3 regions of the Ferdinandcohnia sp. QZ13 genome follow, and region 2 is predicted to be linked to each of the others. Evidence: riboswitches for the same ligand, from Rfam matches in the RefSeq annotation. Region 2 holds a riboswitch; each other region holds the start of a gene.

Region 1 (3,163 bases), 770 kb from region 2:
AGCAATCCATCTTGGAATCCGGTTCCCGAGGGAACTAAATTCAACTGAAACATTGTACTCTGCTTCTAATCGATATTCAAACACATCATATTGAAGCTGACCAACCGCACCTAGAATGAAATCATCATTTGTTTCCTGTCTGAATAATTGAATCGCACCTTCTTGTACGAGTTGCTCAATTCCTTTTCTAAATTGCTTCGCCTTCATCACGTTCTTCACGCGAACCTTACGATACATTTCCGGTGGGAACACAGGTAACTCTTGATAATGCATATCTTCTTTACCAGCAATTAATGTATCACCGATTTGATATACGTTCGGGTCATAAATACCAATAATATCCCCAGGATATGCCTCATCAACTGTTTCACGGCTTGCCGCCATAAATTGTTGGGTCTGATTCAATTTGATGGATTTACCGGTACGAGTAATGTTAACGCTCATGCCTCGTTCAAACTTTCCAGAGCAGACACGTAGGAACGCAATTCGATCCCTGTGCTTCGTATTCATGTTTGCCTGGATTTTAAAAATATACCCCGAGAACGTTTCGTCCTCTGGTGGAACTAGGCCAAGATTTGTTTTACGAGGCTTCGGTGCTGATGCGAATCGTAAAAATGTATTAAAAAATGTTTCCACACCAAAGTTTGCGAGTGCACTACCAAAAAATACAGGAGTAAGCTCTCCGTTAGCGACACGCTCCACATCAAAATTGTTTCCAGCTTCATCTAATAGGAGTAACTCATCTTGTGTACTGTCATAAACCGGTGTATCTGTAATGGCTGGATGCTTGCCGTCCTCTAGCTCCTCTAAAGGAATGATTTTTTCATCTTCGTTCCCAGTAAAATGAACGAACCGATTGTTATAACGGTCGACAATCCCTAAAAATCGTTTGCCCATACCAACTGGCCAGTTCATTGGATAGGACTCAATCCCAAGCACCTCTTCAATTTCCGCTAAAAGATCAAGTGGATCCTTACCTTCACGGTCAAGCTTATTAATGAATGTAAAAATCGGAATTCCTCTCATTCGACAAACTTTGAAAAGCTTAATCGTTTGTGGCTCAACACCCTTTGTGGAGTCAATGATCATCACAACACTGTCAACAGCCGTTAATGTCCGATACGTGTCCTCACTGAAATCCTCGTGTCCTGGTGTATCCAAAATATTGACGTAAAAGTCTTCATAAGGAAAACTCATCACACTTGATGTAACCGAGATTCCACGTTGCTTTTCGATTTCCATCCAGTCCGATGCAGCGAATTTTCCTGATTTTTTTCCTTTAACTGTTCCCGCTTCACGAATCACGTTACCAAACAAAAGCAATTTTTCAGTCATCGTCGTTTTCCCAGCGTCCGGGTGTGAGATGATGGCAAATGTTCTTCGTTTTTGAACTTCATCTATATAGCTCATGCAAATTATCCTTCCGTTATCACAATTTCTATCTAAAAAAATATATCACATTAAAAAAAGAACTACAACGTGAATTGATTCCAATTTTCACGAGGAATATCAAAAAAAGAGGCTATTCTGTGATACACATCACAGCCTACTACACAGGTTCACACTATACTAAAAGTAGAAATAGAAAAAATACTGTAATGAGGTGAAGGTTACATGTTTGTAGCATATTTTCTTACTTTAAGTATTATTCTTACTTGTGTCGGTTTTGCAGTACAAATTATGAATGGCGTTAAAGAGTTAGATAGTAAGTCACTAGATCAATAAGCTAGCAAAAAGAAAACGGGAGAGGCTAGTTACCAACTAGTCTCTCCCACTTTTTCGTCATCAAATAAAGGTACCCTTCCATTCTATAGCAACCCGGCCGCCATAGAGAGTTCTCCTTAGGCCCGTGGCTTTGCGTCATTGTTTTTCAACAATTTTGCCTTTTGTATAGTTTGGTATTCTGCTTATCTAATGGCGTTACGCATACGCTGATATTTACGTTGAATGCTAATTGGGCTACGGTTTAATTTTTTTCCAATGTCTGAAAATGGTTTACCCATTGCGACAAGCTCAATCATGGAATGAATTTCAACAGTAGTCCATGACCGGTAATTGACCCTCTTCTGCTTGGAACGTTCCCCTTCAACCCAGCTAGGTTCAGGTACGATTGCATTTTTTTCAATTTTGGAGAAGTCAATTCGGTCTTTATTGATCTTTGCCCAATCCCAAAAATCTTCAGGTTTAATAAAGTAAAATTTCCGTGTATTTCGTGTTGCCTTTTTTGTGTACTTTAATCCATGGTTGTCAATCCAAAGCTTTACAGACTTTGGATCAATTTTTAATAGAGTTGCCAATTCATGCATCGTTAACTGACCGGTGAAAGACTTTGTATTGGAAATCCCTAATCTCTTAATCTTTAATTCAACGGCCGTCTCCGTTCTATGTAGGTGACTCGCAATCGTAGAGATTTTCATTCGACCTACATTGTCCTTGAGAAACTCTATTTCTTCATACGTCCATGTTCTTTTCTTCAAATCAAAATTCCCCTTTTCATTCTTAATCGCACTAAGAATGAAAGGCCTTTTGATGACATACCACTATCATATCATACTATTGGACTAAAAAAACATTGGTAAATTTATTTTTTTGAAGATTGTCAAGTGCTTTTTATACTTTTCTAGTTTGCCGGTAAGTATGTAGTAAATTGGAAATAAGCGGATTAATGTTTTCTGGAAGTGAATAGAGACTAAAGAACTGTACATCAAGCCCTTCTTCACGATTCACGTCAAGCTGTCCTCCAACAATCTCTCTTGTGATATAAGCGATGGTAATGGGATAAAACTCATCTCCATTTGGTAGTTTGACAAAGTGGCCTTTTCCGGAAAACACGCCTACTAGTTCCATTTTTCCGATTTGCAGCCCTGTTTCTTCTAGTACTTCTCTCCTACCCGCATCTTCTGTGGATTCCCCTAATTCTAAAAATCCTCCAGGAACACCCCAAACACCGTCTTTTCGTTGCTGAAGCAAGATTTCACCTTTTTCATTAATTACTCCAACTGCCGTACCAACTAAATTAAGCGGTCGGTTGCCAACAACTTTTCTTAGCTCTTCGATATAGCCCATGACAAATCCTCCTATCTTTTAATCTCTGAAAACAGATATATGATAAGCCCAAATAGTGCTACTCCAATTGATAGATTCCCATAAAGGTCCATTCGTT
Region 2 (3,163 bases):
CTTGAACAGCGCATTGGACGTATTCATCGTCTTGGTCAGGAAAAGGATGTTCATATTTATAATTTCGCAACGAAGAACACGGTTGAAGAGCATATTTTAAAGCTATTATATGAAAAAATTAATTTGTTTGAACGTGTCATTGGTCAACTAGATGATATTTTAACGAGGCTGGATCTTGGTAATATTGAAGATCATATACAAGATATCATGCTTCGATCTCGGAGTGAGGGTGAAATGAGAATTAAAATGGAAAATTTAACTTCGATTATTAGTTTTGAAGAACAAAATGAGGGTGAGCAGCGTGCAGCAACAGGAAATCGTTAATTTTCTTGAGAATTATTTTGTTTCAAATCATTGTGAAATTCTTGAAAGACATCCTGGGTATATGACCGTGCAATTGACAATTGATTTGGATAAACAACTCATGAACCGCCCCTTTTATTGGACATATGTTGAAAAAACAGGTGGAGAACCGAATCCGATGAAGCTAACATTGATTACAGATCGTGACCAAACGCCCGACAGTGTAAAAGGTGACTTTATCCATTTCGGTGCTCCTCGCTTGCACCAAATTTTTGAATCTACAAAAAAGCTAGCAAGCTATATTCGATTGTATCAACAAAAGCCTCCGGGTACTCAAGGAAATACTCCCCTTTTCCCTTGGCTAGGGTTGAATGTAAAGGTTTCCTATAAAAGTGACCGTAAACGTGACGTGTTAATGTCACTGGGCTTACAGCTAATCAACGGAATCATTGTTGAGGATTTTCAGGAAAAACTTGAAAAACTACCACTCACACCAAAAATTCCTGATTTAACGTATACAATGTCACCGTTAGTTAAACCTCAAAGTGGTGTCAATCGTCTTCAGCAATATGTGAGAGGCTATGTGGAATCACAGGATCATGCATGGGCAGATGAAGCGAGACAACGCTGGGACGAGGATTTAGCTCTGTTAGATGCCTTTTATGAGGGAATTGACGAAAAACCAGAGAGCTATGAAATTGAAAAAGAAGCACTTAAGGACCAATACGAACCGAAAGTTCTTGTCGAAATTATCAATGGCGGATTGTTTTATCTTTGTCAAAATGCGATCTGAAATAGGCCTATCCCCATTTTTGGGGGTAGGTTACATTTTTTTAAGGTGATTTCTAAAAAATCGTTCGACAAATACCTTGCATTTCATTGGAAAAATTACAAAAAATCGTTTTAGAATATCGTTATACATTAACCATACCTTTTAACTAGTTAACAAATCATAGGCCCTTCTCCCTGTTCTTCGAGTTTGTTCTACATAAACAGGAGTATTTAACCACTATTCGATAGTTTACACGTTTAATTATCAGTCTTTTATAAATATTTTGATATCGACAGTTTTTTACAGAAAAAGTAATTTCTGTGTTTTATACTTCTTAATGTAATACAAAGGTTCTATACATATATGGACTATCGTGTTAGGTCAGTCAGCTAAGGTTTGAACAGACAAAGGCAAACCTATTGAAAAATAGGGACGCAAAGTCACAGATCTAAGGTTGTAGATTACAATTATGATGGCTGGACTGCCTGGAATACTAATGTATTTTGGGAGGAAATCAAATGTTAAATGAAGTACAATTCAAAAATGAGCAATTGGATCAGGAATGGATCGACCTTATATTAGAAGCAGTGGAGATGGGAATGAGCATCCAGGATATTCAAGCTTTCCTCCAAAGTAAAACAGCATAACAGACCTAATAATTCATACAGGAACTTCAACAAAATAGAAACAATTGGATGCCAAAGAACTCGGTTAATATACCGGGTTCTTTATACTATTTACATTTTTTATGTTCTTATTATAAAACATATTCTTCGTTATATGTTATAATAAAAATAGGAAGGAAGGTGAAAAGTAATGATTGGACAACGTATTAAAACATATCGTCTACAAAAACAATTATCACTATCTGAACTAGCAGATCGTGCAGGAGTTGCCAAATCATACTTGAGCTCAATCGAACGGAATCTCCAATCAAATCCTTCTATCCAGTTTCTTGAAAAAATATCTACAGTACTAGGCGTAACAGTAAACGAATTACTCCACGAACAATCAGAGCCTGAAAGGGTAGAACTTGATTCAGAATGGACAAGGCTTGTACGAGAGGCAATGAAATCAGGAGTTTCCAAAGAGGAATTTCGATCATTCTTAGAATTCAACAAATGGAAAATGAACAATAAATAGAAAATGCTTCGGCGACATCGTTGCCTGAAGCATTTTTTATTTTATATGTATGTTTCGAAAGCGGTATGGGATTCAGATAGATGGGTAGTTGTGTATTTCTTATGTAGAGTCGTATGAAAAACATCACCAGCATCACGTGCACGAAGGCTTGAAAGATCGGCTTGACATATCGGGCAGTCCCATTCACCATACTTACTGCTACAAAAGGAAGGCTGGCTACATTTTGGGCATGTTTTCGTATACATTGGGTTTCCTCCATTTAAGATATTTGAATAATCCAATAGCCATGGAGGGAAATAACATAGACGTAGAAAGCAGTAGCTACATAGGATAAAGTATGAATTATTTTACTCACTGGAAAACGAATTATGAAAATAAGTACAATTAAAAATATGGAAAGCATTGCTTTTACAAAAAGAAATAAAAATGGATGGATTTCGTATAATGAAAACATTATCGGGTTTGCTTCAGAAATATGGCCCCAAAGTATTCCAAAATGGGTAATACATGCGTCTAATAGATTTAAGTTTGCTAGGAGTATGAGGATAAATTTCATTAAGAACCTCACTAAATTAATATGAATCCATGATGAGAATCTTTTAAAAAATACACAGCGTTGTCAATGGAGAGAAATAGTCAGCTCCTATTTCTAATTAAAACATTTCTTAATAAAGAACATCATTGCAAATACAATCACCTTATCAATCTATATAGATTAGCGAACGGTTTTTAAGCGTTTTCTTTTTAAAATTAAAAATAAAATACTGCCGCTTAAGACTAAAGCAATTCCTACAATTAAAACGTTAAAGGTATTGGTTCCCGTCTTGGGAAGTTTTGGCCCGTCAACAGGAAGTGCCCCACCTAATGTACCTTCTGCATAGAATTTAAGTTCAACCTCAGTTGTTAAACCTTGATATTCATTACCTAAATGGGACGGAAATTCTA
Region 3 (3,163 bases), on a different contig from region 2:
AGAAGTCACAAAACTCCTAACGGGGATAAGTGTTAACAAACATATATACCATGATTCAGAGGAAAGTAGTTTAAACGTAGAGGTAAACGCACTTATCGCTGCTAATGCTGAAAACTACTATACAACAATGATAACGAATGATAATGAATCATGGAATATCAGAGACCGCCACATGGTTGAGGTCATCCATAAAATAGATTCCTTTTATAACCATCAATCCAAAGGAATCATCTGGGAGCACAACACACATGTTGGGGATGCACGTGCTACAGATATGGCGAATGAAGGAATTGTAAATGTCGGACAACTCTTGAGGGAGCAAGCAGGTTCTGAAAATGTGTATATTGTAGGTTTCGGTACACATCATGGTACGGTTATCGCAGCTAGTGAGTGGGGTGAAAACTTTGAAAAAATGAAGACACCTCCCGCAACTACAGGAAGTTGGGAAGATCTACTATATAAAGCGGGGAATTATGATAAACTCCTACTTTTTACTGATAAAAACAGACATTTATTTGCTAACTCAATTGGCCATCGTGCGATTGGCGTTATCTATCACCCACAATATGAACATTATGGAAACTATGTTCCGTCTGTCATTTCTGAACGTTATGATGCATTTATATTTGTAAATCACACAAATGCTTTAACTCCACTTGAAGTAAGGGGTGTGTTGATTTAACTTTTTCAACGCGATATCAATACTGATGGGATGATTGAAAAAAGGTATACAATTTAGATGGAATACAATCAAATTCGATCAAAGTAAGCTAAAGTTACCGAAAATTCTTCCATGCCTGACACCTAGTATTGTTGGAAGCCTTAAATACTAGGGGCAGGCTCTTATTCGGCTCATCTTACCCACTGACCTGCCCCTAAACACTTTCACAAATCATCAAAAAACTGTGATAAGAGCACAGATACTGGGAATTATTTTGGGTATTCTTAAAAAGGGGAGAGCGTAATTTTGCATTTAATTGGTATTTTGTAAAAAGCTGTTGAATATAAAATCTTTTTCTACTATTATAAGTTAGTACTAAAGTAATACATATAGTTAATAAGCATTACATCGATAAAAGCAAACTTATCAAAAGATAGGGACGCAAAGCCACGAGCCTAACGCAATCATGCTATGGTAGTCGGGTTACCGAAATGATGGAGAGAAAAGGAAACTCCCGTTTTTCGGTGAAGTTTCTTTTTTTATTTACTGGCAATTTAATTAAATCTAAATGTATAGAACAGCTTCGCGCTGAGTAAAGACTGAAACTAATGAAAATAGATATAACATACATCACTAGATTTTCCTGGGGGAGGAAAAGAATGAAATTATTAGATCGACTCCGAAAAAAACACCATGAGGTTGATTTAAAGAGAAAAAAGGGTATTGATGCTTATTTTGAGAGTCTTTCAAGTAGTAATATGGAAACATTTGTAGAGGACATCGCAACCACATTTAATAATAGTGAAAAGCTCGATTATTATCGGTTAATATCGAACCACTTAGGTTTGGCCTTATTTACTATTGATCTTAAAAACAAAGAAATAATCTATGTTTCTAGAAAAATTGAAGAAATTTTGGAAATTTCCAAAGAGAAATTAACAATCGAGTATTGGAAATCACTTTGGTATAAAGGGGGCACTATCGATTTTTCAGCAATTTATGCGAGATTAACCAATGAAGGTAAAAATTCACATACTTATCGGATTATAACCCCAAGTGGTGCTGTTAAATGGATAAATGAAACCACAGTTGCCGTTAAAGATGAGATGGGGAATATCGGAAAAATTGTTGGAGTAATAGAAGATTGCACCAATGCTTTACATCTAGAACAGAAAATAAATTTTATCACCACTCACGACGAACTGACGAATCTTCCAAACTTTTTAAACGGAAGTGAACATATACAAGAGGTCATCGAAAGCTATAAAACTACAAGAGAAAGATTTGCTTTGTTTTGTGTGAATTTAGACGGGTTTAGCCGCATTAATAATACATTAGGATTTAAAATAGCGGACGAAGCGTTTAAGCAATTATCCATTAAACTTGAAAAATACCTAAATAAAGGAGTTTTCCTTTTCCGTTCTCAAGGAGATGAATGGTACGCTGTTGTAGAATGCTCCATGAAGAATGAAGAGTATATGAGTCATGCGAAAGAGATTATTGATATTATTCAAGCTCCACTCCAAATTCAGGATTATTCAATTCGAATCACGGCTAGCATTGGAATTAGTGTTTATCCGGATGACGGAGAAAATAAGGTTGAACTTATAAAAAATGCAAACACTGCATTAAAACGGGCAAAAAAGCATGGTGTAGCAAACTATCAATTATATGCTGCAAATATGAATATTGAATCCTTTAAAACCTTTCAATTAGAGACAGATTTACAGAGTGCCATTAAGAATGGTGAATTGTATATCGAATACCAGCCAAAAGTGGATGTGAAGTCGCAAAAAGCAACAAGTGCAGAGGCACTAATCCGTTGGAAACACCCACTATGGGGAGAAGTTTCACCATTGGAATTTATCACGATTGCAGAAGAAAGTAATTTTCACCGTGAAATCTCAGAGTTTGTCATCGATACGGTATGTAGGCAAGTGGGCCAATGGGAAGAACAAGGTATTCAATTTAACACGGTTTCATTTAATTTATCAGCTAAGGACTTTTTAAAAAGCTCCTTAATTAGTATATTAGAAACGACAATTAATAGGTATCAGATCAATCCAAAGCATCTGGAAATTGAGCTCACGGAAGGTACCTTGTTACAAGAAACAAGTGTTGTTCAGGATCAAATTGAGCAAATAAAAGCGATGGGCATTTCACTATCGTTGGATGATTTCGGGACGGGATATTCGTCCATCCATTATTTGAAGAAACTTCCTTCTGATATCATAAAAATCGATCGTTCCTTTATTCAACACATTCATAAAAATGTAGAGGATAAAATAATCGTAAAATCGATTATTGAGCTTACAAAAGGATTAAATAAAACGGTCGTAGCAGAAGGGGTAGAAAATGAGGAACAATTTAGTATCCTGCAATCATTGGGATGTGACTTAATCCAGGGGTACTATTACAGCAAATCGGTTTCTTCGAAAAGGATGACTGAACTTTTTAAAATGGATCAGATAGAGCCTGCGAGCAGTAAGTCCGGGGCTCCAA

What was found. Region 2 has a riboswitch for cyclic di-GMP ahead of RGU12_RS15435 (anti-repressor SinI family protein). Riboswitches for the same ligand answer to the same signal wherever they lie in the genome.
Region 1: it holds a riboswitch for cyclic di-GMP, as region 2 does, so the genes downstream of both, RGU12_RS19310 (peptide chain release factor 3) here and RGU12_RS15435 (anti-repressor SinI family protein) in region 2, are expected to answer to the same signal.
Region 3: it holds a riboswitch for cyclic di-GMP, as region 2 does, so the genes downstream of both, RGU12_RS00185 (EAL domain-containing protein) here and RGU12_RS15435 (anti-repressor SinI family protein) in region 2, are expected to answer to the same signal.

Annotation. Positions count from the first base shown of each region.
Region 1 is NZ_JAVIVW010000015.1:1,121,008-1,124,170, forward strand. It holds gene RGU12_RS19310 (peptide chain release factor 3) at 1-1,410, opposite strand, end outside; cyclic di-GMP riboswitch class I at 1,810-1,894, opposite strand; gene RGU12_RS19315 (DNA-binding protein) at 1,908-2,477, opposite strand; gene RGU12_RS19320 (NUDIX hydrolase) at 2,611-3,066, opposite strand; gene RGU12_RS19325 (hypothetical protein) at 3,078-3,163, opposite strand, start outside.
Region 2 is NZ_JAVIVW010000015.1:348,534-351,696, forward strand. It holds gene RGU12_RS15425 (DEAD/DEAH box helicase) at 1-324, shown strand, start outside; gene RGU12_RS15430 (YqhG family protein) at 302-1,096, shown strand; cyclic di-GMP riboswitch class I at 1,475-1,564, shown strand; gene RGU12_RS15435 (anti-repressor SinI family protein) at 1,594-1,722, shown strand; gene RGU12_RS15440 (helix-turn-helix domain-containing protein) at 1,892-2,218, shown strand; gene RGU12_RS15445 (hypothetical protein) at 2,260-2,463, opposite strand; gene RGU12_RS23775 (DUF5658 family protein) at 2,478-2,774, opposite strand; gene RGU12_RS15450 (TasA family protein) at 2,934-3,163, opposite strand, start outside.
Region 3 is NZ_JAVIVW010000001.1:33,591-36,753, forward strand. It holds gene RGU12_RS00180 (erythromycin esterase family protein) at 1-682, shown strand, start outside; cyclic di-GMP riboswitch class I at 1,068-1,152, shown strand; gene RGU12_RS00185 (EAL domain-containing protein) at 1,321-3,163, shown strand, end outside.